Regions from separate parts of the Bradyrhizobium sp. BR14999 genome, predicted to be linked through region 1. Evidence: riboswitches for the same ligand, from Rfam matches in the RefSeq annotation. Region 1 holds a riboswitch; each other region holds the start of a gene.
What was found. Region 1 has a riboswitch for cobalamin ahead of ACR9YP_RS31330 (TonB-dependent receptor). Riboswitches for the same ligand answer to the same signal wherever they lie in the genome.

Region 1 (9,739 bases):
CTGTCGGCGCATAGACAACATCCTCGAGCGCCGCCTTATTGACCCGCCCGATCGCTGCCTTTTCTTCCTCGAGATTCTTGGCCTCGAACCAGGCCGTGATTTCCTTCTCGGTATTCGGGCTATTGGGCCAGCCGAACCAGGCCTTGTCGCCATTGGCGCGAATGGCGGTGTAGGCGGCGGGCGTGATGCAGTCGGCGCCGGCATGCCAGCTGTGGAACATGTTCCAGCCGCCCTGCCCGGGCGGCGTCTTCTGCGCCCGGCGAGAGCCAACCGTGCCCCAATCGGTCGCGACGAAGTCGACATTCATGCCAAGCCGTTTCAGGAGGTCCGCGGTGACGTCGCCTTGCGCCTTCGTGATCGGCTGGTCCTGCGCCACCAAACACGTCACCGGCTGGCCGGAATAGCCGCTCTCGGCGAGCAACTTCTTGGCGCCATCGAAGTCGCGTTTGCCCTTCAGAATTTCGCCGCCCAGTTCGCTGTAGAGCGGCGTGTCTGGCGTGAAGAAGCCCGGCAGCGGCTTCCACAGCGCGGTGTCGTCGCCGACGATGGCGCGCATATAGTCTTCCTGGCTAAGCGCCATCAGCACCGCGCGCCGCGCTCGCACATCGTTGAAGGGCGCGAACAAATGGTTCATGCGGAACGAGCCGATATTGCCAAGGGGATCGCCGATGTCGACGCTGATGTTCTTGTTCTTCTTCAGCACGGGCACGAGATCGGCGATCGGGTTCTCCCACCAGTCGACCTCGCCGTTCTGCAACGCGGCCGCTGCGGTCGCCGGGTCCGGCATCACCACCCATTCCACGCGATCAATCAGGATCTGCTTGCCGCCGGCAAGCCAGGATGCCTTCTCCTGCCGCGGGACGTAGTCGGTGAACTTCTCGAACACGGCCTTGGCGCCCGGCACCCATTCGCCCTTGGCGAATTTCATCGGCCCGGAGCCGACATATTCCGTGATCTGCTTGAAAGGATCGGTCTTCGCGATACGCTCGGGCATGATGAAGGAGCACGGCGCGTTATTCTTGGCCAGCGCATAGAGCATTTTCGGGAAGGGCTGCTTCAAAACCCATTTGAACGTGCGGTCGTCGACAGCGGTCAATTCCTGCTGGATCGCAATGATCATCAACCCCATCGGATCGCGCGCGGCCCAGCGCGACAGGCTCGCAACGACGTCCTTAGCCAACACCGGCTCGCCGTCATGGAACTTGAGGCCAGGCCTTAAGCGGAATGTCCAGATCTTGCCATCGTCGGAGGTCTCCTCGGACTCGACCATCTGCCGCTGGGGCTGGAGCGAGGAATCGATGCCGTAGAGCGTGTCCCAGACCATCGCGGCAGCATTGCGCACGACATATTGAGTGCCCCAGATCGGATCGAAATTGGCGAGATTCGCTTGCGGCACGAAGCGCAACGTGCGCGCCGCCGCGCCTTGCGACAGCGCAGGGGCCGAGAGGCCACCCGTCAACGCCAGGCTGCCCGCGCCAGCCAGTCCCTTCAATACGGTCCTGCGATCCATGAAGTCCTCCCACTATTGCCGTGATGCCGGCCATCATTGGCCAAGGGCAGGTGAAACCTGCCCGTTGGCGTGCAAATGGTATGCCACTAACTGCGCCTTCGCCAGCGGCGATTTGGGGGGACTTCGCGCCTCCTTGCAGACGCTGCCGCGATCAAGCGCGGCGCATCGCTGCCACGGCATGTTTTGCCGTAGCTTTTCGTTTCCTTAAGCGCTCGCCAGAAGGATGCAGGCAACGCTGTATGCATCCGCGAAGGGACTTGCGGTGGTGGCGATCACGGCCACCGGCCGCGCGGATGTGCCTTGTCGCTGTCCGCGCGGGCAAAGGATCGCAGCCAGGGCAATCGCGTATGGTATTTTGAGCGGCCTGAGCGCGCGCCTCGTCCTTCGAGACGCCCGCGTTAGGCGGGCTCCTCAGGATGAGGCTAAGCGGCATCGGCGCCTGTTGAATCTGCTGCCGCACACTCCGCCCTCATCCTGAGGAGCCCGCCTCAAACGGGCGTCTCGAAGGATCGCCGCAGGGAAGTCGCCTTCAAATGCGATTGCCTTGGGATCGCAGGGGTTAGCCTTTGCAGACTGCGCCTCGCACAGTCGCAAGGCTAACCCTTACACTATCCTTACGCGCTCGCCTGGGTGACGAACTTCGTATTGAGGTAACCCTCGATCGCCTCGAGGCCGCCTTCGGAGCCGTAACCGGAATCCTTGATGCCGCCGAACGGCACTTCCGGCAGCGCGAGGCCATGGTGGTTGATCGACACCATGCCGCTCTCGATGTCGGAGCCGATCGCCTGCATCGTCTTGGTCGAAGTGGTGTAGGCATAGGCTGCAAGGCCGTAAGGCAGACGGTTCGCTTCCGCCACCACCTCGTCATAACTGCGGAAGGACGTGATGGGCGCGAGCGGTCCGAACGGCTCCTCGTTCATGATGCGCGCATCGCGCGGCACGTCGGTCAGCACGGTCGGCTCGAAGAAGAAGCCTTCATTGCCGATACGCTTGCCGCCGGCCTGCACCTTGGCGCCGCGCTGGACCGCGTCGGAGACCAAGCTCTCCATGGCGTCGACGCGGCGCGGGTTCGCCAGCGGCCCCATGCGGGTGTCCTTGTCGAGACCGTTGCCGACCTTGAGGCTCTTGGCCGCCGCCACGAACTTGTCGACGAAGGGCTGGTAGACGCTTTCATGCACGAGGAAACGCGTCGGCGAGACGCAGACCTGGCCGGCATTACGGAATTTGTTGGCCGACAGGATTTTTGCAGCGTTGTCGAGATCAGCGTCGGCGAACACGATCGCCGGCGCATGGCCACCGAGCTCCATGGTGACGCGCTTCATGTGCAGGCCGGCGAGCGCAGCCAGATGCTTGCCGACCGCAGTCGAGCCGGTGAAGCTGATCTTGCGGATGATCGGATGCGGAATGAGATATTCCGACACTTCCGCCGGCACGCCGAACACCAGTTGGACGACACCGGGGGGAATGCCCGCGTCAGCATAGGCGCGCACCAGCTCCATGCAACTCGCCGGCGTCTCTTCCGGTCCCTTGACGATGATCGAGCAGCCGGCGGCGAGCGCGGCCGAGATCTTGCGCACTGCCTGGTTGATCGGGAAATTCCAGGGCGTGAACGCGGCGACCGGGCCGACCGGCTCCTTGGTCACGAGCTGGGAGACGTTGCCCATCCGCGGCGGCACGATACGGCCATAGGCGCGGCGGGCCTCCTCTGAGAACCAGTCGATGAGGTCGCCGGCCAGCATGGTCTCGCCCTGGGCTTCGACCACCGGCTTGCCCTGCTCCATGGTCATCACCGGCGCGATCTCGGCGGCGCGCGAGCGGATGATGTCGGCCGCTTTCCGCATCAGCTTGTAGCGGTCGAACGGCGAGGTCTTGCGCCAGACCTCGAAGCCGGCCCTGGCCGCCTCCAGCGCGCGGTCGAGGTCCGCACGCGAGGCGTGCGGGGTCTTGCCGATCGGCTGGCCGGTGGCGGGATTGAGGATGTCCTCCGACTTGCCGGACGTGCCGTCGGTCCACTCGCCGGCGATGAACATCTGAACTTTCGGGTACATCCTTGCTGCCTCCTGCATGATTTTCGGTCTTCGACGGGTTGCTGCCGCCGCTTCGAGCGAGCGCAGAGCTACACCGAAAGGCGGCCGGCGAAAAGGCGTCAATGACGATAGGGCAAGGCATTGCTGATCTGCCGACCCGACCGTATCGAGCCGCAGTTGCGCCTTAATTCAGGCTGCCAGCGACGACCGCAAGCGCCGCCAGCCGATGACGATGCCGGTGATGGAGAAGGTCAGCCCGAGCGTGCAGAGGCTGACGATCACCACATCACGCAGCCGCGGGTGGGCCAGCAAGACCGGGAAGTCGAGCGTGTGCAACGCGCTGTAAAGCCAGCGGTAGGCGCGCCGCGACGGATCCAGTCTTTGCAGCACGCCGCCGTCGCCGCCATCGATGTCGAACCAGAGGTCGCCGTCACAGCGCGAGCGGTAGACCGGTGCACCCGGCGTTGTGGATGGCGCGGGGTAGTCGTCGCTATCAGGAAGGACGGACGGTAGGCCGCAGCCGACTGCAAAGCGCCCCGTCAGAGCCTGAATCTCGTGCACATCAAGGAATCCCGCCAGTCCATCGCGCGGCGCATCCCCTCTCCTGCTCAAGGTCTGACGGCCGAGGGCGACCCGATCGCGCCGATAGACTTTGCCGTTGAAGGCGAACCATTCGGCCTCGCGCGCCGCGGGAGATATCGGTTGCCGATCGAGCGATGGGGCCTCCCGCCAATCCGGCGCGGCGTTCATCAGGCCGGCCTCTGCCGGCGTCAACTGGCCGCGCGAGAACAGCCGGCCGTGATCCATCGAGAGCCAGCCGCTGAAGATCCAGGTCAGCACGAAGACCGTCGCTGCGAGGCCAATGAGGTGATGCAGCGCATGCCAGCCACGGTAAGGTGTGGAGATTTGCCTCTTGGAAATCCTGATCCGCGCGATCCCGAGCACGGCGCCCAGCACAGCCGCGATCAGGGCCAGCAGCACCAAGGTCCAGACCACGCGGTCCCACAGGGACCAATTGCTGCGCAGGATGGTCGGATAGATCCAGTGCAGCACGCTGCCGACAAGATTCCAGCCGCGCTCGCTGCGCGTCGTATCAAGCACGATCTCGCCGGTCGGCGACGAGACATAGACCTCCGTCCCGGCGGCATCGCCGAGGGCAACGCGAAACAGCGGTCGATGACGATCGAAGCCGTTCGGCACGCTCCACTGATCGTAATCCGCACGGCCGACAATCGTCGCATGCGAGGCATCGATCTCGCGCTGGCGCGCATGAGCCTGCGCAATAGCCAGTGCGACGTCAGCGGATTTCATCGACGCGTCGTTCCCGTCGGCCGCACGGATCGCGCGCTGACGCGATGGACCCGAGACGATGTAGACCGCGCCGTCACTCCGCTGGATCAGCCGAACGCGCGTGGCATCCGCGATCCCGCTCGTAGCGACCGCATCCGCAACCGTAATCTTCACCTCTCCGCGATTCACCGGCGCGAGTCCGGCAAATCGCTCCGCTTCTGTGAGCGACGGAAACGGAACGAAGTGCATCACGATTCCGCTCGCGAACCACATCGCGAACAGCAGGCAGAACGCGATCCCGAGCCAGCGGTGCAACAGGACGATCGCGCCAATCATGCGGTCACCGCCCTACCATTTGAACGCGGCCGAGATTTCATAGGTCCGCGGTGCGCCGAGCAGGATCTGGTCGGGATAGAACGGGTCGCCCCAGATCGCATAGCGCTTGTCGGTGAAGTTGCGCACCCGAAAGGTCAAGCGAGCCTGGTCGACGGCATTGAAGACCGTCTTGGGGATGTCGACGAAGGCATAGACGTCGGCGACGGTATAGGCCTTCATCGTCACCACGTTGGCATCGGTGTTGTAACGGTCGCCGACATGACGGCCGGTGATGCCGAGCTCCACCGGCCAGGGCGTGAAGAAGCGCCAGGATGCGCCGGCATTGGCCACGATGCGCGGCACGTTCGGCGGCGTATTGCCGGAGAACGAGCCACCGACAAAATTGTAGTCGGCATAGTGCGCATCGACATAGGCGATGTTGCCCCAGAGACGCAGGGGCTCGATCGGGCGAACGGCCGCCGCGAGCTCCACGCCCTTCGACTCCTGCCGCCCGGCGATGTTGAGCTGCATGCCGCCGGCTGCGGCATAGACGTTCTTGCGCACGATGTCGTAGGCGGAAAACGACCACTCCGCCCGGTTGTCCCAGAACAGGTGCTTGAGGCCGGTCTCATAGGTGCGCGCGGTGGTCAGGTCGAGCGGCTGGGTCGGCCCGAGCAGGAAGATGTTGTTGGCGGAGATGTCTGCGCCGGTGGCGTACTGGCTGAAGAAGGTCAGGCCGGGCACGGCCTCCCAAGTGTAGCCGATGCGCCCCGTCACCGGCGCCCAGTCTTTCGTGAACGGGAAGCCGGCTTTCACAAGCCCGGCGGGGTCGGTCGAATTGCGGTCGAGCCCGATGTGCTCGACGCGCAGGCCACCGATTAGCGCGAAAGTCTGCGTCAGCTTCAGCCGGTCCTCGAACGACAGCGCCTCGTTGTCGATGCGCGCGGTCTGCTGCTGGATCGTGAGCGGGCCGTAAAAGCCGCGGTTGGGATCGACGAGCGAAACGGAATCGCCGGGGAAGTTTGCCGCGCCCGGCCTGACGAAGTCGAGATAGCTTGACGAGAGCGTCGTGACCAGCCGGTTGTCGAAGCCTGCGATGTTCGCGTCCCAGATCAGGTCGGTGACGTTGCCCACCAGCCGCTGGCTGTGCGCGACATAGAAGCGTTCACGATCGACCATGTTCGTTGTGGAATTGAACGCCTCGATCTCGTTGTTGAACCAGGTCCGTTCTGCACCATAGCCATAGGCCTGACTCTTCAGCGTCAGGTCAGGCGCCAGCTTGAGCTCGAAGCCGCCGCGCAGCCAGACCTCCTGGGCGACGTTGCGGTTGTCGAGGACGTTGTAATTGGTGTTGAAGGTACGATCATCGATGGTGACGGCACCGAGATTGGTTCCGTTGTAGTTCGAGACGTAATTGCCGGAGACGATGCCGCTCGTCGCATGCGAGCCGCTGAAGGCGATCGGCACCAGCGGCGCGCCCCAATAGGCCTTCGAGCGATCCTCCCGATATTCGATCGCGCCCCAGACCTTGAGGCTGTCGGAGATGCGGTAGTTGAGCTGGCCGGACGTGCCGAACATCTTGACATTGGTATCGTCGGCAAAGCCGTTGAGCGTGGAACGGCTGATGTCAAAGCGATAGTCCAGCCCCTGCACGTTGGTGCTGCCGCCGGAGCCGTAATGGGCGCGGAACGAGTTCAGGGAATCCCAGGAGAAGTCAGCTTCATTCCGGATCGGTCCGGTATGCGGCTGCTTGGTGACGAAGTTGATGGCGCCGCCGGCGGCGCCCTCGCCCGAGATCAGCGAAGCCGGACCCTTCAGGAATTCCACCGCCTCGAGATTGGCGGTATCCGCGATCCGCGAGGTCATGTTCTGCGGACCGATCTTGATGCCGTTGTAGAGCGTGTTGATCTGGCTGTTGGTGAAGCCGCGCATGGAGAAGGCCGAAGGTTCAGCCGGATTGTCGCCGGAGGTGACACCGACTGCGCCCTGCGCCACCTCCGATACGGTGCGATAGCCCTGCTCGCGCATCGTCGCGGCCGAGATCACCTCGACGGTCGCCGGCGTCTCGCGCACGGTGAGGCCGAGTCGCGAGGCGCTTTCGGCCACGGCATTGCTGTTGAGCGGCGTTGGTGCCGCGGCGGTCGGCACGACGGGCTTGGGCGCTGCAGATGCGGCCGCCGGTCTGCGTGCAGCTGCACGGCGAGCGCTCTGCGCCTCCCGGCCCGCCGGCTTGGCCTGCTTGCGGGATTGCGCCGGCGACACCTCGACCGGCGGCAGGGGTTCGCCGGCCTGCTGCGCTAGCGCGGCAGATACATCGGCGGCGGCTAGTGACGTAAGAGCTGCGGAGGCAAGCAGGAAGCGGCGCGGTCGTACAATGCGGGTGGAAGACACAGTTCGAAACCTCGGTATGACGTCAGTGGCACGTCACAGCGAACGAGGTCTCACCCTGGGCCTGTCAGCCGTCCGATGAAGCCGAATGTCTGTACTCCCCGACCGACATCTTCGCGTGTGACCACGGCTGACGGCAGGTCTCCTGGCTCGCGGGTCGTGACCGCTTCGTCGCCTTCCCGGGACCGAGGACCCAGTGGCTTCTGACGAAGGATTCACCGCTTACAGTTGCGGGGGCAGCCGCGGCATTGGGGACAAATTCCCCGCACCGCATTCCCTTTTCATCCCCTCTCGGGGAAACCGTCGAAGCCATCTAGGATTACGATCAAGACAGAGTCAATGTGCAAGCTGCGGCGTTATTGCCACAGCAACCAACTTCCTCGGAGATGAGCATGGAAGGCGAGACCTTCCTCTGGCTGATACGGCATGCGCCAGTCGACGGCGTCGCGGGGACGATCCATGCGGCTGACGCGCCGGCTGATCTCGGCGATCGCGCGCAATTGCAGGTACTGCGGCAGTGCTTGCCGCCAGACGCTGCGAGCTATGCCAGCCCGTCGCGGCGCACGGTCGAGACCGCGCAGGCGCTGGGACTCGCGCCCAAGTTGATGCCTGAATTCAGTGAACAGGATTTTGGCGCATGGACCGGCCGTCGGCATGACGACATCGGCGCGGCTGGCGACGAGGCCTATGCGCAATTCTGGAGCGATCCGGCGCGCGGACGTCCGCCGGGCGGCGAGAGCTTTGAGGATCAGGTCGCGCGCGTCCGGCTGGGGCTCTCGCGGATCGGCGCGGGCTCCGCAGCGCTCGTCGTGCATTCCGGCACGATCCGCGCTGCGCTCTGCATCGCGCTGGATCTGACACCGCAAGCCGCCTTGCGCTTCGTGATCGATCCGCTGTCGCTGACCCGGATCGACCGGCTCGCCACCGGGTGGCGCGTCGTTTCCGTCAATCAGCGGTTGGCCTGAGCCGGATCAGCTAGGGCGATCCGGTACATTGGCCTGCGCAAACGTCGCCATGCCGTTGTGGAGCGCGCAGGCCGACCGCACCAGCGGCAGCGCGATCGCGGCGCCCGATCCCTCCCCAAGCCGGAGATCGAGGCTGATCAGCGGCTGCACGTTCAGCGCACGCAGCACCAGCCGATGCCCCTGCTCTGCCGATTGATGCGACGGCAGCAGGAACGGCCGGCACGACGGGTTGATCCGCACCGCCGCCAGCGCCGCCACCGACACGATGAAGCCGTCGATCAATACAGGGATGCGGCGTTGCGCAGCCGCGATGATCGCGCCTGAGATCGCCGCGATCTCGAGACCGCCGACGGCACACAGGATGTTTTCGGGCGAAGCCCCCGCAATGCCATGGCGCGCAATCGCGGCATCGATCACCCGCGCCTTGTGGGCGCGGCCGGCCGCGTCGACGCCGGTGCCGCTGCCGGCGATCTCCTCGGCACTGATGCCGAGCAGGCTCGCCGCAATCGCCGCCGAGGTCGTGGTATTGCCGATGCCCATCTCGCCGAAAATCAGCAGATCGGGCTGATTGGCTGCTGCGCGCGCAACCGCGCGCTGACCGGCCTCAAACGCGAATGCCAGTTCCGCAGGTTCAAGCGCAGCTTCCACGCTGAAGTCGCGCGTGCCAGAGCGCGGCTTGTCGGTGACGATTCCCGCCATCTCCTCCTGCGCCAACGTGCCGGTGTCGACCACCTCCAGGCTGGAGCCAAGCTCACGCGCCAGCACCGAGATCGCGGCGCCGCCGGAGGCAAAATTCGCCATCATCGCGATCGTCACGGCTTGCGGATAGGCCGACACGCCCTGCGCGACGATGCCGTGATCACCGGCGAAGACGATGATCGGCACGCGCGCGGCACGAGGAGATTCCGTCGCTTGCAGGCCCGCAAGCTCTATCGCCAGTTGCTCGAGCCGGCCGAGCGCGCCGGTCGGCTTTGTCAGTTGCGTCTGCCGCGCGATGGCTGCCTCGCGATGATGCGCGGAGATCTCGGGGCACTCTTGGTAGACCCATTCGGGGAGCATGCTGCCTCGCTTAACGCGTGCGCTTGAGAATGTAGCTGTCCATGATCCAGCCATGCCGCTCGCGCGCCTCTTGCCGCATTGCGACAATACGCGAGCCCACTTCGGCCAGCGCGCCGGACATGACGATCTGATCGGGCATGCCGAGATAGGCGCCCCACCAGATCTGAAGCCCGGCGGGATCGAGC
Region 2 (9,739 bases), 1.5 Mb from region 1:
GATTGATCGCGTCGCGGTCGCGGGGCAGCGCGCACCGCAAGCTGTTTTCGAGGTGATGGGCAGGGCCGGCGCACTCACCGATGCGCAAGCGCGCCTGCGCACGCTCTATGCCGAAGGTCTCGACGCCTATCGCGCCGGGCACTTCGACGACGCCCGCGCCGCCTTCAACGCCGCGCTCGAAGCGGTCCCCGGCGACGGTCCCTCACGCACGCTGCTCGGCCGCATCGCGCAATTCGAGGCCAACCCGCCGGACGGCGGTTGGGACGGCGCCTGGCGGTTGGAGCAGAAATAGCATTGCCTGCCGTCCGGCGTCGCCGAACGGAAAAAACGATTCTACTCCATAACGATGTTCGCCGTGACCTATTTCCCGGGCTTAGGCTTGACGTCCCTGAGGCGTCAGATGGGGACACGCCGATGACACACCTTGAGGACAGGCTCGAACGGTTCGAGACGCTCTCCGCCGAGTGCGAGCTGATCGCCAAGCTCGCCACCGACAGCACCAAGCGCGAGTTCTATCTGAAGCTCGCCGAGCAGTACCGCCAGCTGGCAGTGGATATGCGGCAGGCGATCGCGACCAGCGCTGCTGCTTGAGGCCGACTGCAATCCGTTCTTAACATTTGGCGCGCATTCTCAGACGCATGCGGGCGTCGCTGATTGGCGATGGCTCGCGGTGGGAAGGCCGGGGCTCGTTGCGATGCAGCGCGCCTCGCGAGTGTCACTCGCCATGTTTGACGGGCAATCCCATGCGTCTCGTTGCAGTGATCATATTCGCGCTCATGACGGCGGCCTGCGATCAGGAGCAGGACATCACCGGCTCGACGTCGACCTGCCCGATGCGAAACTACAGCTACAATCCTCGCGACATGAATCAGTGCGTCAGCGCCTGCAAGTCATGCGATCACGGCACCACGGTCACCTGCACGACCTCCTGCACCCTCAAGGGGGCTCGCTGAGTTCTTGATGCGTGCGAAGGTCGGGAGCGACGCAACCAAGTTCGCTGACGCGCCAAAAGACAGGAGGCCGTCGGCGGTGCCCTGGCACCGGAACGATTCACTTGGATTAATCATTGAAGGAAGCGGGCAGGACGTGGAGTCCGATTGAATGGGTATGCTCGATCCCGGCCGGTTCCTGGTGTCGCATTGCGACGCTTGGCCGATGGCTGCGAACGTCAAACGTTCAAGCTGGTCGGCATTCCCGCGTGAGGTCCGTTTCGTGTGTCGGCGTTGCCGCCGCGAGGAGACCGCGATTGTCTCTGCCTCCGGCGAACTGACGCCGATCAAGCGCATCGATGTTCCGCCACGCGACGTCGCCGTCGCTTGGGCGCAGGCCCAGCGCCCACGAGGGCGGACGTAGCGCCGGGCCTCTGCTTGCGGGACGGACCGGCAGCGGCGAGTGGTCGCTGCCAGATGCAACCAGCCGATTGACTCCCGGGCCGCACGACTCGTAAAAGATCCGCGACGGTTCTCGTCACGGAGATCAAAAGGGAACGTGGTGCGAGATTTTCCCAACGCCGGGATCTTCTCAATGCCATGGCTGCCCCCGCAACTGTAAGCGGCGAATCTCTCGTCCTATGCCACTGGGAATCTCGGTCCTGGGAAGGCGACGGAGAGGTCACGACCCGCGAGCCAGGAGACCTGCCGTCAGCCGTGGTCACACGCGAAGATGTCGGTCGGGGAGTACAGACATTAGCTTCACCGGAACGACTGATCGCTCCGTCGTGAAACCTCGTTCGCTGTGACGTGCCACTGACGTCCTGCCGAGGTTTTATTCGCATGTCTTCCGTTTCCGCCGCCGTCCGGTGCCGTCGCACGGCCTGGCTGGCGTCCAGCTTCATCATTCCCGTTCTTGTCCTCAATATGAGGGGCGCCCGCGCCCAGACTGCCGCCGAGCAGTTGCCACCGGTCGAAGTGACCAGGCTCGACGATCAGCACCGCACACGTGCCAGGGCGACCAGCGATGGCGACACGGGGAGGCGCCGGGCGATGCCGAACGGCGCGCCGACAGGGACCGGCTCGTCCGGCTCTGGCGGCGAGGCGGCCAGCAACAATGGAGGCATCGTCGGCGCCGCCACGAGCGTCATCACGGCCGCCGACATCGCCCATGCGCCGTCGCAGACGCTTGCCGAGATCATCTCGACGCAAGCACCGGGCGCCCAGATCACGACGTTCTATGGCGGTCCGATCGGCGCCAAGACCAGTGTCGACCTGCGCGGCTTCGGCGCGTTCGCAACCGCCAACACGCTGGTGCTGGTCAACGGACGACGGCTGAACGACATCGACATGGCGCAGGTGGACCTTGCCACCATCCCGCTCAATTCCATCGAGCGTATCGAGATCACGCGCGGCAATTCCGGTGCGGTGCTCTATGGGGACAATGCGGTCGGCGGCGTCATCAACATCATCACCAAGAACGGCGTCGGCAGACCGCCCATGGCCGCGCGCATCGAGGCCGGCTTCGGCTCGTTCAACACCAGGCTCGGCAACGTCTCGACATCGCTCAATTCCGGTCCGTGGTCGACCTCGTTTTACGGCAATACCGTCAAGACCGATGGCTATCGCGACAACAATCGCTATTCCCAGGAGAACGGTGTCGGCAATCTGAACTACACGACGCCGGGGTTGACTGCTTTCCTGACCGTGACCGGCGACAATCAGGAGCTGCGACTGCCGGGCGGCCGCACCGTCGATCCCTCGATCGGCCTCGATGAGCTCGCGACCAACCGGCGAGCGACCAGCACGCCCTTCAACTATGCCAACCAGCAAGGTTTTGGCGCGACAGCGGGCTTCACAAAAACCCTGGTGAACGGCGTCGATCTCATCGTCGACGGCGGGATGCGCGACAAGAGGCAGCAGAGTGCATTCTTCTCCAGTCCGACGCCGGTGCCCGCTTTCTTCACCTCGACCTATGTCGACGCCAATCTGACGACATGGTCGATCACGCCGCGGCTCAGCGTGAAGAGCCTTCTGCTCGGAATGCCGTCGCAGCTCTTGACCGGCATCGACTATTACGATGCGAGCTTTCAGCAGAGCCGCGGCGCCGGCCAGGGTCTCGCCGCCTGGCACAATTACGACCTCAGGCAGCAGACGGTTGCGGGCTATCTTCAGCACACATTGGGTGTGACGCCCACGACCGACGTTTCCTATGGCGCGCGGGTGCAGACCGTCAGTCTGTCGGCACGTGACAATTTTGATCCGACGGCTCCGTTCAACGCCGACATCGGCGCGCTCCCGCTCAGGAGCGACGAGACCCAATATGCGCTGCACCTCGGTGCCGAGCATCGCCTCAGCGACATGGTCTCGCTGTTCGGCCGCGCGGCGCGGGCGTTTCGCACGCCTGACGTCGACGAGCGGGTGTCGTCGGGACCCTCATTCGATCCCTTCTTCAATCCGCTGCCGCAAACGTTCCAGCTCAAGACCCAGACCTCGCAGGATGTCGAGGCTGGGCTGCGTATCAAGGGAGGCGGTCTTCAGATGCAGAGCAGTCTCTATCTGATGGACCTCGCTAACGAGATCCATTTCAATCCAATCCTGTTCTACAACACCAATCTCGATCCGACCCGCCGTTTCGGCTCGGAGACCAGTGTCTCCTATCGCGTCAACGACGCGCTGCTCTTGCGCGCCGGCATGGCCTATACGAGGGCTGTCTTCCGCGAAGGCGTCTGGGCCGGCAATGACGTGCCGCTGGTCTCGCGCTACACCGCGAGTGCGGGTGTCACCTGGAACATCTGGCAGAACTATGTCGTGCTCGATGCCACCGCGCGGTTCTGGAGCGAGCGTCGCATGGACAACGACCAGGCCGGAACTCAGAAGCCGATTCCTGCCAATGGCACGATCGACTTCAAGCTCAGTGGTCGATATGAGCGGTACTTCTGGTCGCTCAGCGTCAACAATTTGCTGAAAGCGCTCTACTACGACTATGCAGTCGCAAGCACCTTTACCGACGGTCGCTTCAGCGCCTATCCGCTGCCCGGCCGCAGCTATCTGCTCAAAGCCGGCGCCACGTTCTGACGTCGATAGGGCTGTCACACGTCCCCAAATGGACTAGAATTCGAAGAGAAGGAGATCACTTATGGCTCTCAGCATCCAGCCGTCTCGCGCCGACCGTCTGTGGCTTCATCCGGTGACGCCGCGCCTTGCGCCGATGTTCTGCTTTGCGCTGCTCGCGGTGTCATGCGCGCTCGCAAGCTTCGCGCTCGCCTGTGCGACACCGTTCGCGGCCTTTGCCGTTGTCGCGGCCGCGATGCTGCCGCTGCGCCCGGCGCTGCTCGTCGTCACCGGCGCCTGGCTCGTCAACCAGACCATCGGCTTCGGCGCGCTGCACTATCCCATCGACGGCAGCACCGTCGCCTGGGGTTTTGCGATCGGCGCGGCCGCGCTGCTGGCGACCGCCGTTTCGTCCGCGGTGCTACGCATGCTGCCGCAGGGCCGCACGCCGCTGGCGCTGGCCGTCACGCTCGTCGCCGCCTATGCGGCCTATGAGCTCGCGCTGCTCGCCGCGACGCCGTTCCTGGGCGGAGAGGGCGCCTTCACTGCCGCCATCGTGACGCGCCTCGGGCTGACCAGCGCCGCCTGGCTCGCCGGTCTCGTCGCCGTCTGCGAGATCGTCCGCCTGCTCGATCCGTTCGGGCGCCAGGGAGCGATGTCGGCCTGAGCGCCGCTGCGTTCGACGTCGTGGCGCCATTCGGGCCACGGGATCTTGCTGTGTCGCCGGACTGTCAACCCGCCCGCGCAAAAAGATTCCGCTTTACCGAAATTCGGAATTGGCGTATGTGTCGTTCATCCCGGCTCACCCTTGAGGGGCGATCATGTGTCGTGATGATCGCAGAGCCGGGCTTGCGGTGGACGCGGTGGCGTCGGGCGCGAGAGCTGTGGGCAGGGCGGATTGCTCTCCGTGAGCCCTAGGCTTCGCGCGGACGGACGGCGCTGTCAGGTTCGTCGCGCCAGCATTTCGATGGCAACGTGCACAACGCCGTCGAACCCTGCGGCGCAGGCGAACCGCGCGTACGGCAAAACCGTGTGGTCCTGGCCGTCGTTGCTACGGTCAAGCCTTGGCGGATGCGGCATTGGCGTCAACCGGCGCGGGTGCCGGCGACTTTCGCCGGGGTGAGGGAGGCCAGAAGGAATTCGGCTCCCGGGAGAGCACGGCATAAGCCGTCAAACCACTGCGCAGGGAAGGCCGTGTGTTGGGCTTCACCTGTATGCTGTTGTGCGGTCTTCTCTGCGTGTGCTTTTCGCGCAGCGGACCGCGGGTGCCAGCCGGCACCCGGCCTTCCCTGGTGTGCCCGGCATGGGCTTCGACTTGGAGGTGAAAGTCCTTCCGTGAGCTGATCACAGCGAGCGAAGTGAACCGCAGAGTGTCGGACCGCGAGGCCGGCGTGAAGGAAGCGGGGAGCGAAGCTGCGGGCCGACGAACAGAAATCGGATATGAGGCGGAGCCGAGCAGGGCGAGCGGGCCAGGAGCCGCAAAGCCGTTGTGATCAAGGCAGGCGACGTAGATCCGGCGGTCGTGCAGCGAAGGTCGAAGGTCTTACCCGGGGAGATCTCGCTTGCACCTGAAAGGGTGACGAGGGTTGCAAGGCCCTCGGAGCGAGAAGTCAGCAGAGGCCGTAGTAGCGGCTTAAAGCCGTGAAGGGCCGAACGATGGGAAGGGCGAAACGCCCACAAACCTCGGGGGAATTATGCCACAGAAGCCGGAAGCCCCGGACGCACGATCGACCGCTGCGGTGAAGCTGCAGCGGCCGGCCGGGCGCGTGGAAGCGCCCCTGACTGGAAGTGGAGACGAGCGCCCAGGAAGCAGCGATCTGATGGAGAAGGTGTGTGAACGCCAGAACCTTCAGGCCGCACTGAAGCGTGTTCGGCAGAATGCGGGCAGTCCCGGCATCGACGGGATGACGGTGGAGGAGCTACCTAACCATCTGCGCGTGCACTGGCCGCTCCTGCGCGAGAAATTGCTCGCGGGGCAGTACCAGCCGCAGCCAGTGAAGCGGGTGGCGATCCCGAAGCCCGGCGGGGGCGAGCGCGAGCTCGGCATCCCCACCGTGCTCGACCGGTTCATCCAGCAGGCCCTGCTGCAGGTTCTGCAACCGCAGTTCGACCCAACCTTCTCGGATGCAAGCTATGGCTTCCGGCCCGGACGGAGTGCGCACGACGCGGTGCGTCGCGCGCAAGCCTATGTGCAGGAAGGCCGCAGCTTCGTGGTGGATATCGATCTGGAGAAGTTCTTCGACCGGGTCAACCACGACATCCTGATGGGAAGGCTGGCCAAACGGATCGCGGACCGTCGGGTGCTGCGGCTGATCCGCCGCTACCTCAATGCGGGCGTGCTCGCAGACGGGGTGGTGATCGAGCGGGGTGAGGGGACGCCGCAAGGCGGTCCGCTGTCTCCGCTATTGGCCAACGTGCTGTTGGACGAAATCGACAAGGAGCTGGAGCGGCGCGGGCATGCCTTCGTCCGCTACGCCGACGATCTGAACGTCTACGTTCGGACGCAGCGTTCGGGCGAGCGGGTGATGACCTCACTGCGCGAGCTGTTCGGGAAGCTGAAGCTCCGCGTCAACGAAACCAAGAGCAAGGTACGACGCGCCACGGCATCGAAGTTCCTCGGCTTCTCCTTTTGGGTGGCTGCGGGACGGACGATCAGGCGGCGCGTCGCACCACAGGCCATCGAACGCATGAAAGAGCGCGTGCGCGACATGACCCGGCGCAGTGCCGGACGCAGTCTCGCACAAATGTGCAAGCCGCTCGGCAAGTATCTGACAGGGTGGAAGGGGTACTTCCGCCTTGCAGAGACGCCCGGCGTCTTTGCCGACATCGACGGGTGGATCCGGCATCGTCTGCGGGCGGTTCAGCTCAAGCACTGGAAGAACGGGCATGTCGTCTACCGCGAATTGATCGCGCGCGGCGTACATCCCGACGAAGCCAGGCGAGTGGCCATCAACAGACGGCGCTGGTGGCGCACCTCGAAGGTGGCGCTCAACAAAGCGTTGCCAAATGAACGCTTCAGACGGCTGGGAGTCCCCTCCCTCGCAAGCTAACCTCAACCCATCGAACCGCCCGGTGCGGACCCGCATGCCGGGTGGTGTGGCAGGGGACGTGGAGCCAAACTCCACGCCTCTATGCCGATCGCCCTCTTGGATCTAGAGGGTGGAGAGACGAAGCAAAGCTCGGGCGAAATCCGTCGCGAGAATGCGAAGGCGTGTCTGCGACCACGCGCGCGCTGTCATCGCCCGCCTGCTGTTCAGCCCGGGGACATGACCGACGGGTGTTCGGGGACATAGCGGACTTTTTCCGCTCGCCAAGTCGATGATAGCGACTTGGAGGACGACGGCAGTGCCCCTTGCTCCGTCATTGCGAGGAGCCCTTGCGACGAAGCAATCCGGAGTCCGCGGAGGGATTCTGGATTGCTTCGCTGCGCTCGCAATGACGCTGTGGAGGCAGCATGCGCCACACTGCGCCTCGTGCCCTGGACGCAGCGCAGCGTCACCCTGGCGATGCGAAGCATCGTCCAGCGACGATGCGCTGCAGAGCCGGGGCCCACGTCGCTGTGTCGTGCCGTGTGGCCCTGGATACCGGCTCTGCGCCGCAACCGCTGCGCGTCCGGAACATGAGAGGGGCTCGGTGGTGCAGCGGGGCGGCGCCGACTCAGCCGAGCTGCCTCATCGTCAAACGGGGCGCGCTGCCCGTACCGTGAAATCGGAAGTTGTGAATCATTATCTCTGTGAGGTATCCCGGTAGGACAATCCGTGTCTTCCACGCCACGATTGTTGTGTTCAAGCAACAGTGATTGGCGTTTTAACCCTCATCACCGACCGTTCGCATCAGCGCCGCTTTTTGGCCACACCCGAACATGAATAAAATCACTCTAATGATTTAAGGGCAGCGGCAGTCTTCGACGGCGACGGGAAATCCCAAGGTCGATTCAAATCTTGGCTCTGATTTTTCGGGTCTGAAAGGGTTGACCGGGGAAACTGGTTTGCGATGAGCGCGAAGATTGACAAGCAGAGGCTGCCGAGCCGTCACGTGACGGAAGGCCCTGCGCGCGCGCCGCATCGGTCGTACTTCTACGCCATGGGTCTGACCACCGAGCAGATCCACCAGCCCTTCGTCGGCGTCGCCTCGTGCTGGAATGAAGCCGCCCCCTGCAACATCGCCCTGATGCGCCAGGCGCAGGCGGTTAAGAAGGGCGTGGCGTCGGCCGGTGGCACCCCCCGCGAATTCTGCACCATCACCGTCACCGACGGCATCGCCATGGGTCATGACGGTATGCGCTCCTCGCTGCCGTCGCGCGAATGCATCGCCGACTCGGTCGAGCTGACGGTACGCGGTCACGCCTACGACGCCCTGGTCGGCCTGGCCGGCTGCGACAAGTCGCTGCCGGGCATGATGATGGCGATGGTCCGTCTCAACGTGCCGTCGATTTTCATTTACGGCGGCTCGATCCTGCCCGGCAATTTCCGCGGGCAACAGGTCACCGTGCAGGACATGTTCGAGGCCGTCGGCAAGCACTCGGTCGGCGCCATGTCGGACGAGGATCTCGACGAGATCGAGCGCGTGGCCTGCCCCTCGGCGGGCGCCTGCGGCGCGCAGTTCACCGCCAACACCATGGCGACCGTCTCCGAGGCGATCGGCCTTGCGCTGCCTTACTCGGCCGGTGCCCCCGCACCTTATGAAATCCGCGACGCCTTCTGCATGACCGCGGGCGAGAAGGTGATGGACCTGATCGCCTCCAACATCCGGCCGCGCGACATCGTCACCCGCAAGGCGTTGGAGAATGCCGCTGCCGTGGTCGCCGCATCCGGCGGCTCGACCAATGCTGCGCTGCACCTGCCGGCGATCGCGCACGAGGCGGGCATAAAGTTTGACTTATTCGACGTCGCCGAAATCTTCAAAAAGACACCATATATCGCTGATTTGAAGCCGGGTGGCCGTTATGTCGCCAAAGACATGTTTGAAGTAGGTGGCATACCGCTTCTGATGAAGACGCTGCTCGACAACGGCTTCCTGCACGGTGATTGCATTACCGTCACGGGCCGGACGATCGCCGAAAACCTCAAGAGCGTGAAGTGGAATCCGCACCAAGACGTGGTGCACCCGGCAGACAAACCCATCACCGTCACGGGCGGTGTGGTCGGTCTGAAGGGCAATTTGGCGCCAGAAGGTGCGATCGTGAAAGTCGCGGGAATGTCCAACCTCAGGTTTACCGGTCCGGCCAGGTGCTTCGACCGTGAGGAGGACGCTTTCGAGGCGGTTCAGAAGCGCACCTACCGCGAAGGCGAAGTCATCGTGATCCGCTACGAGGGGCCGAAGGGCGGCCCCGGCATGCGGGAGATGCTCCAGACCACCGCGGCGCTGACCGGCCAGGGCATGGGCGGCAAGATCGCGCTCATCACCGACGGCCGTTTCTCCGGCGCCACCCGGGGTTTCTGCATCGGCCATGTCGGGCCCGAGGCCGCGATTGGCGGCCCGATCGGGCTGCTCGAGGACGGCGACATCATCGAGATCAACGCCGTCGCCGGTAGCCTTAACGTAAAATTGAGCGACCAGGAGCTCGCCCAGCGCAAGACCAAATGGGCGGCTCGCGCGACTAACCACACGTCGGGTGCGCTCTGGAAGTATGCTCAGCAGGTTGGACCAGCGCTCGGGGGGGCGGTGACCCATCCGGGCGGCGCGCACGAGAAACAGTGCTATGCGGACATCTAGGCGTGCGATAGTTGCGTTTATGTTGGGGGCTGCTGCGCTGG
Region 3 (9,739 bases), 4.1 Mb from region 1:
GGGCGGCGCTGGCGGCGCTGTTGAAGTCGCAGACCTCGATCCCTGTTAACTCGAAAGCTTCTGTCTGGTTCGGTGTGACGAAATCAACGCTTTTCCACGCGGCTGATGAAAGCCCCGGCCTCACCGGCGCGGGATTGAAAATCAGTTCGAAACCCTTGTCGCGCTTCATCTCGAAGAGCCGATTGAGCGCTTCGATCGGCATGCCCATTTCAGCGACCACGATCGCATCGCGCTCTATGAACTCGGCCGCGCTCTCGACCATATCTGGCGTCACGTTCAGATTGGCGCCAGGGTCTATGACGATCATATTGGAGCCGTCATCACTGACCATGACCAGGGCTGAGCCCGAGACTTCCCCCGGCGACATCTTGATTGCGTCCGCGCGAACGCCGGCCTTCCGCAGCGACTGCAGCAAAAAGCGACCGGCATCATCATCGCCAAGACGCGTGTAGAAGTTTGGCTCGAGCCCAAGGCGGGCGGCCGCAACAGCCTGATTGGCGCCCTTACCTCCAGCGTAGCGGATCAGCGTGCCCATCACGCTTTCACCTGGCGTTGGAAGCCGGTCGACCTGGAAGCATAGATCGAGATTCGTCGTTCCAAAGAACATCAATGGCCTGGCACTCATTTTACGGCACCAAAGGTAAGGCCACGTTCGAGGTGACGCTGTCCGATGACGATTAGAATGACGGGAATGATCATCGTCACAACCAGCCCTGCGGCCATGACGGGATAGAACTGCACGCCGGGATTGAGCAGCTTGAGAAGAGCGACGGTCACCGGCGCCTTGGTCGAACTGAGGATCAGACCGAGGGCGAAATTGTGCCAGGCCAGCAAGAAGATGAGCAATGAGGCGCCGATCAGGCCCGGCTTCAAAAGCGGCAGCACGATGTGCCACACGACCCTTGCTGGCTTGGCGCCATCCATGGCGGCCGCCTCCTCGATGTCCTTCGGGATGTCTTCGATATAGGAGCGACTCAGCCAAACGATCATCGGCAATGTGACGACCTGGTAGACCCAGATCATGCCGATATAGGTGTCATATAATCCAATCGCCTGGAAAACACTGAAAAGCGGGATGACCACTAGAAGGACGGGGGCGAAACGGAAACCCAAAATGAAGAAGGCAATGTCTTCCTTGAAAGGTACGTCCCGCCTCGCCAGCACGTAACCGGCCGGCACTCCCACAGCCAAGGAAAGGACGACAGAGCCGAGTGCTATGAGGACGCTGTTCACGATCGGCGTCAAAAAGTCGACTTTGATCGTTCCATAGCTCGTTGCTCCTGCCTGGGCGACATCAAATAGGACGCGGAAGTTTTCCAGTGTCGGCGAAAACAGGAAGGTCGGCGGCCAGGCCATGACCTCTGCTTGCTGCTTCAGCGACATCATCAGGATCCAGATAAGCGGAAAGGCGAGAATCAACGTACAAACGCCGACGAGCAGGTTGAAGACCAGGTTTGCGAGGGTCGAGCGATTGAAGCGCATGGGCGACCTCTTCAGCTGACGCGCCGCCGAACGAAGCGCCACAACTTGACCATGGCGAAGGCTCCGACCAGCACGATCATCCAATTTACGACCATAAGGGCGGCACCACGTCCAAAGGCGAGATTTTGGAATGCGGTAATGTAGGCGCGCACCGAAAGTACGGAGGTGCTATTCCCAGGCCCGCCCTGCGTGGTTCCGAAAACAATGTCGAACTGATTGAGGGATTCGATCAGGCGAAACAACGCGGCAATCAGAATGTACGGACCAATCAGCGGCAGCTCGATATGAACAAATGTCGCCCATCCCTTCGCACCATTGACGCGGGCTGCCTCCCTCACCTCATCATCGATGCCCTGAAGGCCAGCGAAGATAATTAGTGCGAAGAACGGCGTATAGGTCCATACATCGATGAGGACCAAGGAGAACATCGCGGTGTTCGGATCCGAAATCCACGCAAATCGGCTGATGCCGGCAAGGGACAATAAGTAGTTCATGATCCCGTTTTGCGGATCCATCATTGTCGTCCACATCAGCGCTACGCTCATCGGGGGCAGAACGAGCGGCAAGAGAATGACGGGGCGCATCACACGCGCTAGGAAAACTTCAGTTGCGAACAGCTTGGCAAGTGCGAGACCGAACGCAGCCTCTGCAATGACCGCCGATCCGGCGTAGACCAGAGTGCCCCGGATGCTGTTCCAGAAATCATCGGTCTTGATCAGCGTTGCGTAGTTGTTGAGGCCAATGAAGTGAACCAGCGGCCGACCGAACTTGAGGTCAGTCAGCGACTGAAATACGCCATAGAAGAACAGGAGAAGAAATCCGAGCAGTATGGCGATCGCTGGAGCAATCGCGGCAATACTCCACCAGTCAACACGCACCGGCGCGGCGTTCTTGACCAGATCATCTTTTGACGAGGTCAGTTGACTGGCCGAAGACTGCAGCGTCACGGTTGCGTCGAATCCTCGAAGGTCCATTTCACTATTCTCTAACATGCAAAGGGGCGGCAGCTCGATCTGCCGCCGCCCCTTTTACCTTCACATGGACGAACGGATTTCCGAGGCGAGGTCGGATAGCGTTGCCTTGACGTCAGCTCCATTGACCATTTTCTGCATGGCCACGGCCCAGGCATTCATTGCTTCGGCAAAGCCGACGCGGGCTGTAAAGGCCAGCTGCGCCCTGTCTTGCACGGCCCTGAACGCTTCGACGAAATTGTTGAATTCAGGCTTTGCCGCGTATTCAAGCCAAGCCTTGTCGCTCCACGTCGAGGAACGCGGAGAGTTGACGAGCTTGCCGGCTACAGCGCCGTTCAGCTCGACCTGCTTTGAAGTTGCCCACTGGATGAACAGCCAGGCTGCACCCTTCTTCCGGGAAGCAGCGTTCATCGCAAGAGACCAGATCCAGATGTTGGATTCAAAATTCTTGCTGTTCGGAGCCCGCAACGGAGGCGCGAATGCGATCTTGCCTGAGGCGGGCTTGCCAGCCACATCATTCCAAAAGCCAAACATGTTAGAGTCGATCGCCATCGCGGTGCGTCCTGAATTGATGCCATCGACGACCTGGTACCAGTTGTCGTTGGCGAAGGACGGAGCTGCGCATTTCTTGATCATGTCCACATAGTCCTTGTGGAACGCGATCGACTCCGGTGAGTCCAGGCCTGTGTCGAGCTTTCCGTCCTTGACGATGAAATCATGCACGCCGTAGGACCTGGCAATCGAGATCGCAGCGGTGTGAATGCTGCTCCAAAACCGCACACCGCGTACGCCCAAAGGTGTGATCGCGGGGTCCGCAGCCTTGAGTTTCTCGCACGCGAGGGACATCTGCGGCGGAGTCGTTGGAACCGTGACGCCATGCTTCTCGAGGATGTCTTTGCGGTAGAACAGCTGAATATTCTCAAAGCCGTGTGGGATGGCCCACACCTGCCCGCTTCCCGGCTCGATCTGCCCTTCCTTGACCTTCCAGGTCAGTGCATCCCGCAATGCAGGGAAGAAATCTTTGTAGTCGTAGCCGGCCGCGGTGAGTTTCGGATCGTTCAGATAACGGTCGAGTGGCTCGAGCAATTGGCCTGGCGCAAGATCCCAGGCCGGTTGAATGCCCGTGCCTACGACGTCCCAGCTCGGCGATTTTGTGCTGAGCTGGATGGTCAGCTTATTCCAATAGGCATCGTCCGGATAAAGCTCGGGTGTCACCTTGATGCCGGTGAGTTTCTCGAATTCCGGCAACTGGGCTGCGACCGCATCGGCATAGGGATGAATGTCGTAGGCCCAGACGATCGAAGTGCCCTCGAACTGGCGCCAGTTGATGTCGTCCGCCTTGGCTTGGCTGATGACTGTTCCGGCCAGAAGCGTGGAGCAGATAAGAGCCTTTTTGACAAAATTGGCCGAATGGCCGCGCAAAACGGCGAGCGTCCTTGGCATGATTCCCTCCGACATGGGCTCTTTGGCCCGCAAACCACGCGCCCCTCCTCTTGCAGAGGCCGCAGTAAGTGAAAGCTAGCCGCCGTTCTCAACCGTAAGCGGCCTTTCCAGACGAAGGTTGGGTAAGTTTGGGTAATGTGAGAATGGTTTGCGAACGACGTCTTGGATCGGTAGGCGCGGCTTTAGCGGCTCGCAATGCCGGCCCTCACAATAGCGAACCGTCTGAGCGGCAAACCGGGATTCTTCGCAGCCTGAATAGTCCAAGGGCGCGAACCCGCGCAGCTCTACCGCAAGGAAAACGGCAGAATGGTTAAATTCCATTCGTGGCCACTACAATAAACGCGAGAGCCTATGGCCGCCGGTCGAGGTATTCTCAGCCTAGCTGAGGCACATGCGTGATCGCTGCAGCAGGACGTCGCATCTTCGTTCTTATATCGTTTATGCATCCCGGAAAAAGCCGTGCCCCTGCAAGATCGGCAACAGCTCGTGGTGACTGCGAATGATGTAGTCCGGTTTTGCTGCCTGCAATCGCGAATCGGAGACAAATCCGCCGGTAATGGATACGCTTATGAGCCCGAGGTCGCGAGCAATATTCGTTTCGACTGGCATATCGCCGATGATGAAGGTCGCCTGTGGCTTCAGGTCGTTCTCTTGCATATAGCGACGAAGCCGCTCACCTTTGCTCGTTGACTTGAACTGCGCCGCGCGGCTTTCAAAAGCGATCACCTCGTTAATGTAGTCATTGATTCCAAGCCTTCGCAATTGCGATTGGAGAGGCTCGACGACATGGTTGCTTACGATGATGGACGAAGCGTCTCGCTCGCGCGCCATTTCCAGAATTCTACGAGCGCCCTCGCGCAGGTCAGCTTTGCTCGCAAACTGTTCGTAGGTGTCGTGAAACATTGCACCCGCATCTCGATCTACGTCGGCAATTTCCGATTCCGACATTCCCAGACTGCGATACAGGATAGAAAGTGGGACGTCGCAATGGTTCCGAAACGTATCCATATCGATAGTTGTGCGGCCGAAGCGATCCAGTATTGCATTTGTCGTCTGCAGTAGCATGTGCGCATCGTCGAGCAGCGTGCCGTTCCAGTCAAAGACAAGAATAGGTTTCATGATTCGACCTTAAGCAGGGATGGATCGGCGCATGGAAAAGATCCGCCATTGAATCGCGGTTTTGCCTTCTGCGGTTCGCATCTCGACGTGGACGATGAGAGATCGATGCCATCATGCCCGCACAGTCACGACGACACGGGAATTAGCAAGCGCAGATGGGGTGCGGGTTAAAGGCGAAGGAAACGCGCCGGCAACGTCCGACATGCTAATCTTCTTGTTGAGGAGCCCAGCGTCGGAGGGAGAATAAGTTCGGCCTAGGCTACGTGAACACATCGTCTGACAATCTCAAGCAAGCGTCGTACCAGTGCATAAACGAAGTGACTCGACCCATCTCACCGGTCATCACCTGAAAAACACGACAGGCTTGTGAAGCAGCAGTGATCTCTCGTCGAAGTCGCAACACATTGTCTGGAACGCGACATTGGTACTAATTAGCCAGGCTTTGGCGGTTCGTGGTTATCCCGACCCTACGGAGTCCTCCCAAACTTCGCTGTAAGCTTGGAGAGGAGAGAGCCAATTCGTGGCCGAGTTGCAACGCGGCTGCGCAAGCCTGGCCGCTCTCTCGGTATCGAATGAGAACGCCCATCGGATCAGGAGGTCAGAAGCAGGCGCCCGTGAGATTTCAGCATTCCACGAGCAAGTCCGCGCCGGCACCTTCATCAGGTGTTGACAGCGCGTCCCGGACATCACTAGATATAGGCGTCACGGTTCTACTGAATCGCAAGATTTAGTGGCTAAGAGGGAAGCCGGTGAGCTGCGCCTTGTGCGCGGAATTCCGGCGCTGCCCCCGCAACTGTCAGCAGCGAGCTACTTCCGAACGACGTCACTGGTGCGACTGCGCCGGGAAGACAGGAAGTGCAACGACCTGCAAGCCAGGAAACCTGCCGTGACGGTCAGAACGTCCACGGGCGGGGTGTCCCGGCGGTCGCTTGCATGCACCGTCCGGCAACTCCACTGCCGGCGTTTCTGCAGCGCCCTCCCTACAGCCCCGTTCAAACACAACACGCATCACGGGGCCTATTGATGTCACTGAACCTGCACGACGCGGACAATGCGTCCGCTCCCATTATCCAGTCGCGTCCTCAATCGCTCGCGCCAAGCGAGCCGACCATGCAGATCATCCGCCGTAACGGCAAGGTGACCACGTTTGACTCCGCCAAGATTGCGGTGGCCATGACCAAGGCCTTTCTGGCCGTCGAAGGCACCACGGCGGCCGCCTCGCGTCGCGTGCATGAGAGCGTCGAGCAATTGACCGCCGAGGTCGTCGCAGCGCTGATGCGGCGCGCGGGCGAAGGACGCACCTTCCACATCGAGGATGTGCAGGATCAGGTCGAACTCGCCTTGATGCGTAGTGAGAACCACAAGGTTGCGCGCGCCTATGTGTTGTATCGCGAAGAGCGCGCGCGTCAGCGCGCCGAGGACGCAGCCGCGCAGCCGACGCCCGCCGGCGCTCCGGCCCTTCACGTCACGTTGGCGGATGGTTCACGTGTCGGGCTGGATACCAACCGCCTTGCGCTTATCATTGGCGAAGCCTGCGCCGGCCTCGATGGAGTCTCTGTCGAGCCCGTGCTGGCCGAGACCGCCCGCAATCTGTACGACGGTATCAGCCAGGACGAGCTGGCGCTGGCTTCGATCATGGCAGCGCGCACGCTAGTCGAGCACGAGCCAAATTATGCTTACGTCAGCGCGCGCTTGCTGCTTGACAAGCTCCGCGGCGAGGTGCTCTCGCACGTCTATGGCGTTGCGACGTCGGCCTCGCAGGCCGACATGGCGACACGCTATGCTGAATACTTTCCGGCCTATGTGAAGGTCGGGATCGCCGCCGAGCTGCTCGATCCAGAACTCGCCCGCTTCGATCTCCAGAGCATCGCCGCAGCGCTGAAGCCGGAACGGGACCTGAACTTCCAGTTTCTCGGCCTTCAGACGCTTTACGACCGCTATTTCCTGCATCAGCACGGCAAACGGATCGAGCTGCCGCAGGCCTTCTTCATGCGGGTTGCGATGGGGCTGGCGCTGCGCGAGATCGATCGCGAGGCAAAGGCGATCGAGTTCTACGATCTCTTGTCTTCGTTCGACTTCATGGCCTCGACACCCACGCTGTTCAACTCCGGCACGCTGCGTCCGCAGTTGTCGTCCTGCTTCCTCACCACGGTCTGCGATGACCTCGACGGCATTTTCAAGTCGATCAAGGACAATGCGCTGCTCGCCAAATATTCGGGTGGCCTCGGCAATGACTGGACGCCAGTTCGCGGGTTAGGCGCTCACATCAAGGGCACCAATGGCGAGAGCCAGGGTATCATCCCGTTCCTCAAAGTCGCCAACGACACCGCGATCGCCGTCAACCAGGGTGGAAAGCGCAAGGGCGCCGTCTGCGCTTACCTTGAGACCTGGCACGTCGACATCGAGGAATTCCTCGACCTTCGCAAGAACACCGGCGACGACCGCCGCCGCACCCACGACATGAACACTGCCAACTGGGTGCCGGACCTATTCATGCAGCGCGTCGATGCCGACGGCGAGTGGACGCTATTCTCGCCGGACGAGACGCCAGACCTGCATGATCTCTACGGCGAGGCATTCAGGACGGCGTACGAAGCCTATGAAGCCAAAGCCAAGGCCGGTGGCATGCGGCTCTTCAAGACGGTACGGGCCAGCGACCTCTGGCGTCGCATGCTGACCATGCTATTCGAGACCGGCCATCCCTGGATTGCTTTCAAAGATCCTTGCAACCTCCGCTCGCCACAGCGCCACATGGGCGTGATCCATTCCTCGAATCTCTGTACCGAGATCACGCTGAACACTTCGGCCGACGAAGTCGCCGTTTGCAATCTCGGCTCCGTCAATGTGCTTAATCATGTCGGCCCCGACGGCATCGACCAGCCCAAGCTGAAGCGGACGGTGACGACCGCCGTGCGGATGCTCGACAACGTCATCGACATCAATTTCTACACCATTCCGGAGGCGCGCCGCTCCAACATGCGCCACCGGCCGGTCGGTCTCGGCCTGATGGGCTTCCAGGAGGCGCTTCAGGTCCAGCGCATCCCGATCGCGTCGGATAGGGCGGTCACGTTCGCGGATATCAGCATGGAGGCAATGTCCTTCCACGCCATCGAGGCGTCGTCCGATCTCGCGACCGAGCGCGGACGCTACCCGAGCTTCGAGGGCTCACTCTGGTCGAAAGGTATTTTGCCGCTCGACTCTATCCAACTGCTGAACGATGCACGCGGTGGACTCGATGTCGACCGCTCCTCGACGCTGGACTGGGAGCGCCTGCGCAAGAAGGTCGTCGCTGGCGGCATGCGCAATTCCAACGTCATGGCAATCGCGCCGACGGCGACGATCTCCAACATCTGCGGCGTGTCGCAGTCGATCGAGCCAAACTATCAAAACCTCTTCGTCAAATCGAACATGTCCGGGGAGTTCACGGTCGTGAACGAGCTTCTGGTCCGCGATCTCAAAGCCCGCGGCCTGTGGGATGAGGTGATGGTCTCCGACCTGAAATATTTCGACGGCAGCGTCGGCCGGATCGATCGGGTGCCCGACGATCTCAAGCATCTCTATGCGACAGCCTTCGAGGTCGACAGCTCCTGGCTGATCGAAGCGGCTGCGCGCCGGCAAAAATGGATCGACCAGTCGCAGTCGCTCAACCTCTACATCGCCAATCCATCTGGCAAGAAACTCGATGCACTTTACCGCTTGGCTTGGCGCCGTGGATTGAAGACGACCTACTATCTGCGATCTCACAGTGCCACCCACGTCGAAAAATCGACCCTGAAGGGCACTGACGGCAAGCTCAATGCCGTGTCCGCCTCGGCCGCGATCTCGTACGCGCCGATCGTGGTCCCCGAGCCGGACTTCGACGGCATGAAAGCCTGCCGGATCACCGATCCCGAATGCGAAACCTGCCAGTAAGGAGATGACGATGCTCGATTGGTCCAATACCGAAACGATCGCTGCGGCGGCTCCCGCCGTCTCAAGCCTCACCACCACGCGGCCTCCACAGAATCGGCTCAAGCACGAGCCGGCCAATCCGACCGGCCTCGGCGAGATTGACCGTGCTGGCGGCCGCGTGTCGGTCGATGAGAAGCGGATGATCAACTGCCGCGCAGACGTCAACCAGCTCCTGCCGCTGAAGTACAAATGGGCCTGGGAGAAATATCTCTCTGCTTGCAACAATCACTGGATGCCGACCGAAGTCTCGATGCAGTCTGATATCGCTTTGTGGAAGTCGCGCAACGGGCTGACGGAGGATGAGCGGCGCATGATAAAGCGCAATCTCGGCTTCTTCGCCGCTTCGGAATCGCTCGTCGCCAACAACATCGTGCTGGCAATCTACCGTCACCTCACCAACCCCGAGTGTCGGCAGTACCTCTTGCGGCAGGCGTTCGAGGAGGCGGTCCACACCCACACCTTCCAGTACATCGTCGATAGCCTTGGCCTGGACGAGGGTGAGCTGTTCAACATGTACCGCGAGATACCCTCGATCACCGACAAGGCGGCTTGGGCGCTCAAGCACACGCAGCACCTCGGCGACCCGTCGTTCGAGACCGGGACGCCGGACAATGGCCGCGCCTTCCTGCGCGATCTCGTTGCCTTCTACGTCGTGTTCGAAGGCATGTGGTTCTACACCGGATTTGCTCAGATTCTGTCGCTTGGCCGCCGCAACAAGATGGTCGGCATCGCCGAACAGTATCAGTACATCCTGCGCGACGAGAGCATTCACC

Region 2: it holds a riboswitch for cobalamin, as region 1 does, so the genes downstream of both, ACR9YP_RS24245 (TonB-dependent receptor) here and ACR9YP_RS31330 (TonB-dependent receptor) in region 1, are expected to answer to the same signal.
Region 3: it holds a riboswitch for cobalamin, as region 1 does, so the genes downstream of both, ACR9YP_RS11805 (ribonucleoside-diphosphate reductase subunit alpha) here and ACR9YP_RS31330 (TonB-dependent receptor) in region 1, are expected to answer to the same signal.

The regions. Positions count from the first base shown of each region.
Region 1 is NZ_CM148536.1:6,679,418-6,689,156, forward strand. It holds gene ACR9YP_RS31315 (ABC transporter substrate-binding protein) at 1-1,510, opposite strand, end outside; gene ACR9YP_RS31320 (NAD-dependent succinate-semialdehyde dehydrogenase) at 2,125-3,558, opposite strand; gene ACR9YP_RS31325 (PepSY domain-containing protein) at 3,727-5,163, opposite strand; gene ACR9YP_RS31330 (TonB-dependent receptor) at 5,176-7,533, opposite strand; cobalamin riboswitch at 7,649-7,850, opposite strand; gene ACR9YP_RS31335 (histidine phosphatase family protein) at 7,923-8,495, shown strand; gene cobT (nicotinate-nucleotide--dimethylbenzimidazole phosphoribosyltransferase) at 8,502-9,554, opposite strand; gene cobF (precorrin-6A synthase (deacetylating)) at 9,565-9,739, opposite strand, start outside.
Region 2 is NZ_CM148536.1:5,195,828-5,205,566, forward strand. It holds gene ACR9YP_RS24225 (adenylate/guanylate cyclase domain-containing protein) at 1-292, shown strand, start outside; gene ACR9YP_RS24230 (hypothetical protein) at 415-591, shown strand; gene ACR9YP_RS24235 (hypothetical protein) at 744-953, shown strand; gene ACR9YP_RS24240 (hypothetical protein) at 1,102-1,353, shown strand; cobalamin riboswitch at 1,442-1,656, shown strand; gene ACR9YP_RS24245 (TonB-dependent receptor) at 1,857-4,007, shown strand; gene ACR9YP_RS24250 (hypothetical protein) at 4,069-4,650, shown strand; gene ltrA (group II intron reverse transcriptase/maturase) at 5,678-7,033, shown strand; gene ilvD (dihydroxy-acid dehydratase) at 7,977-9,698, shown strand; gene ACR9YP_RS24265 (tetratricopeptide repeat protein) at 9,685-9,739, shown strand, end outside.
Region 3 is NZ_CM148536.1:2,560,298-2,570,036, reverse strand. It holds gene ACR9YP_RS11830 (ribokinase) at 1-607, opposite strand, end outside; gene ACR9YP_RS11825 (carbohydrate ABC transporter permease) at 622-1,482, opposite strand; gene ACR9YP_RS11820 (carbohydrate ABC transporter permease) at 1,494-2,456, opposite strand; gene ACR9YP_RS11815 (ABC transporter substrate-binding protein) at 2,517-3,896, opposite strand; gene ACR9YP_RS11810 (HAD family hydrolase) at 4,335-5,015, opposite strand; cobalamin riboswitch at 5,704-5,918, shown strand; gene ACR9YP_RS11805 (ribonucleoside-diphosphate reductase subunit alpha) at 6,039-8,927, shown strand; gene ACR9YP_RS11800 (ribonucleotide-diphosphate reductase subunit beta) at 8,938-9,739, shown strand, end outside.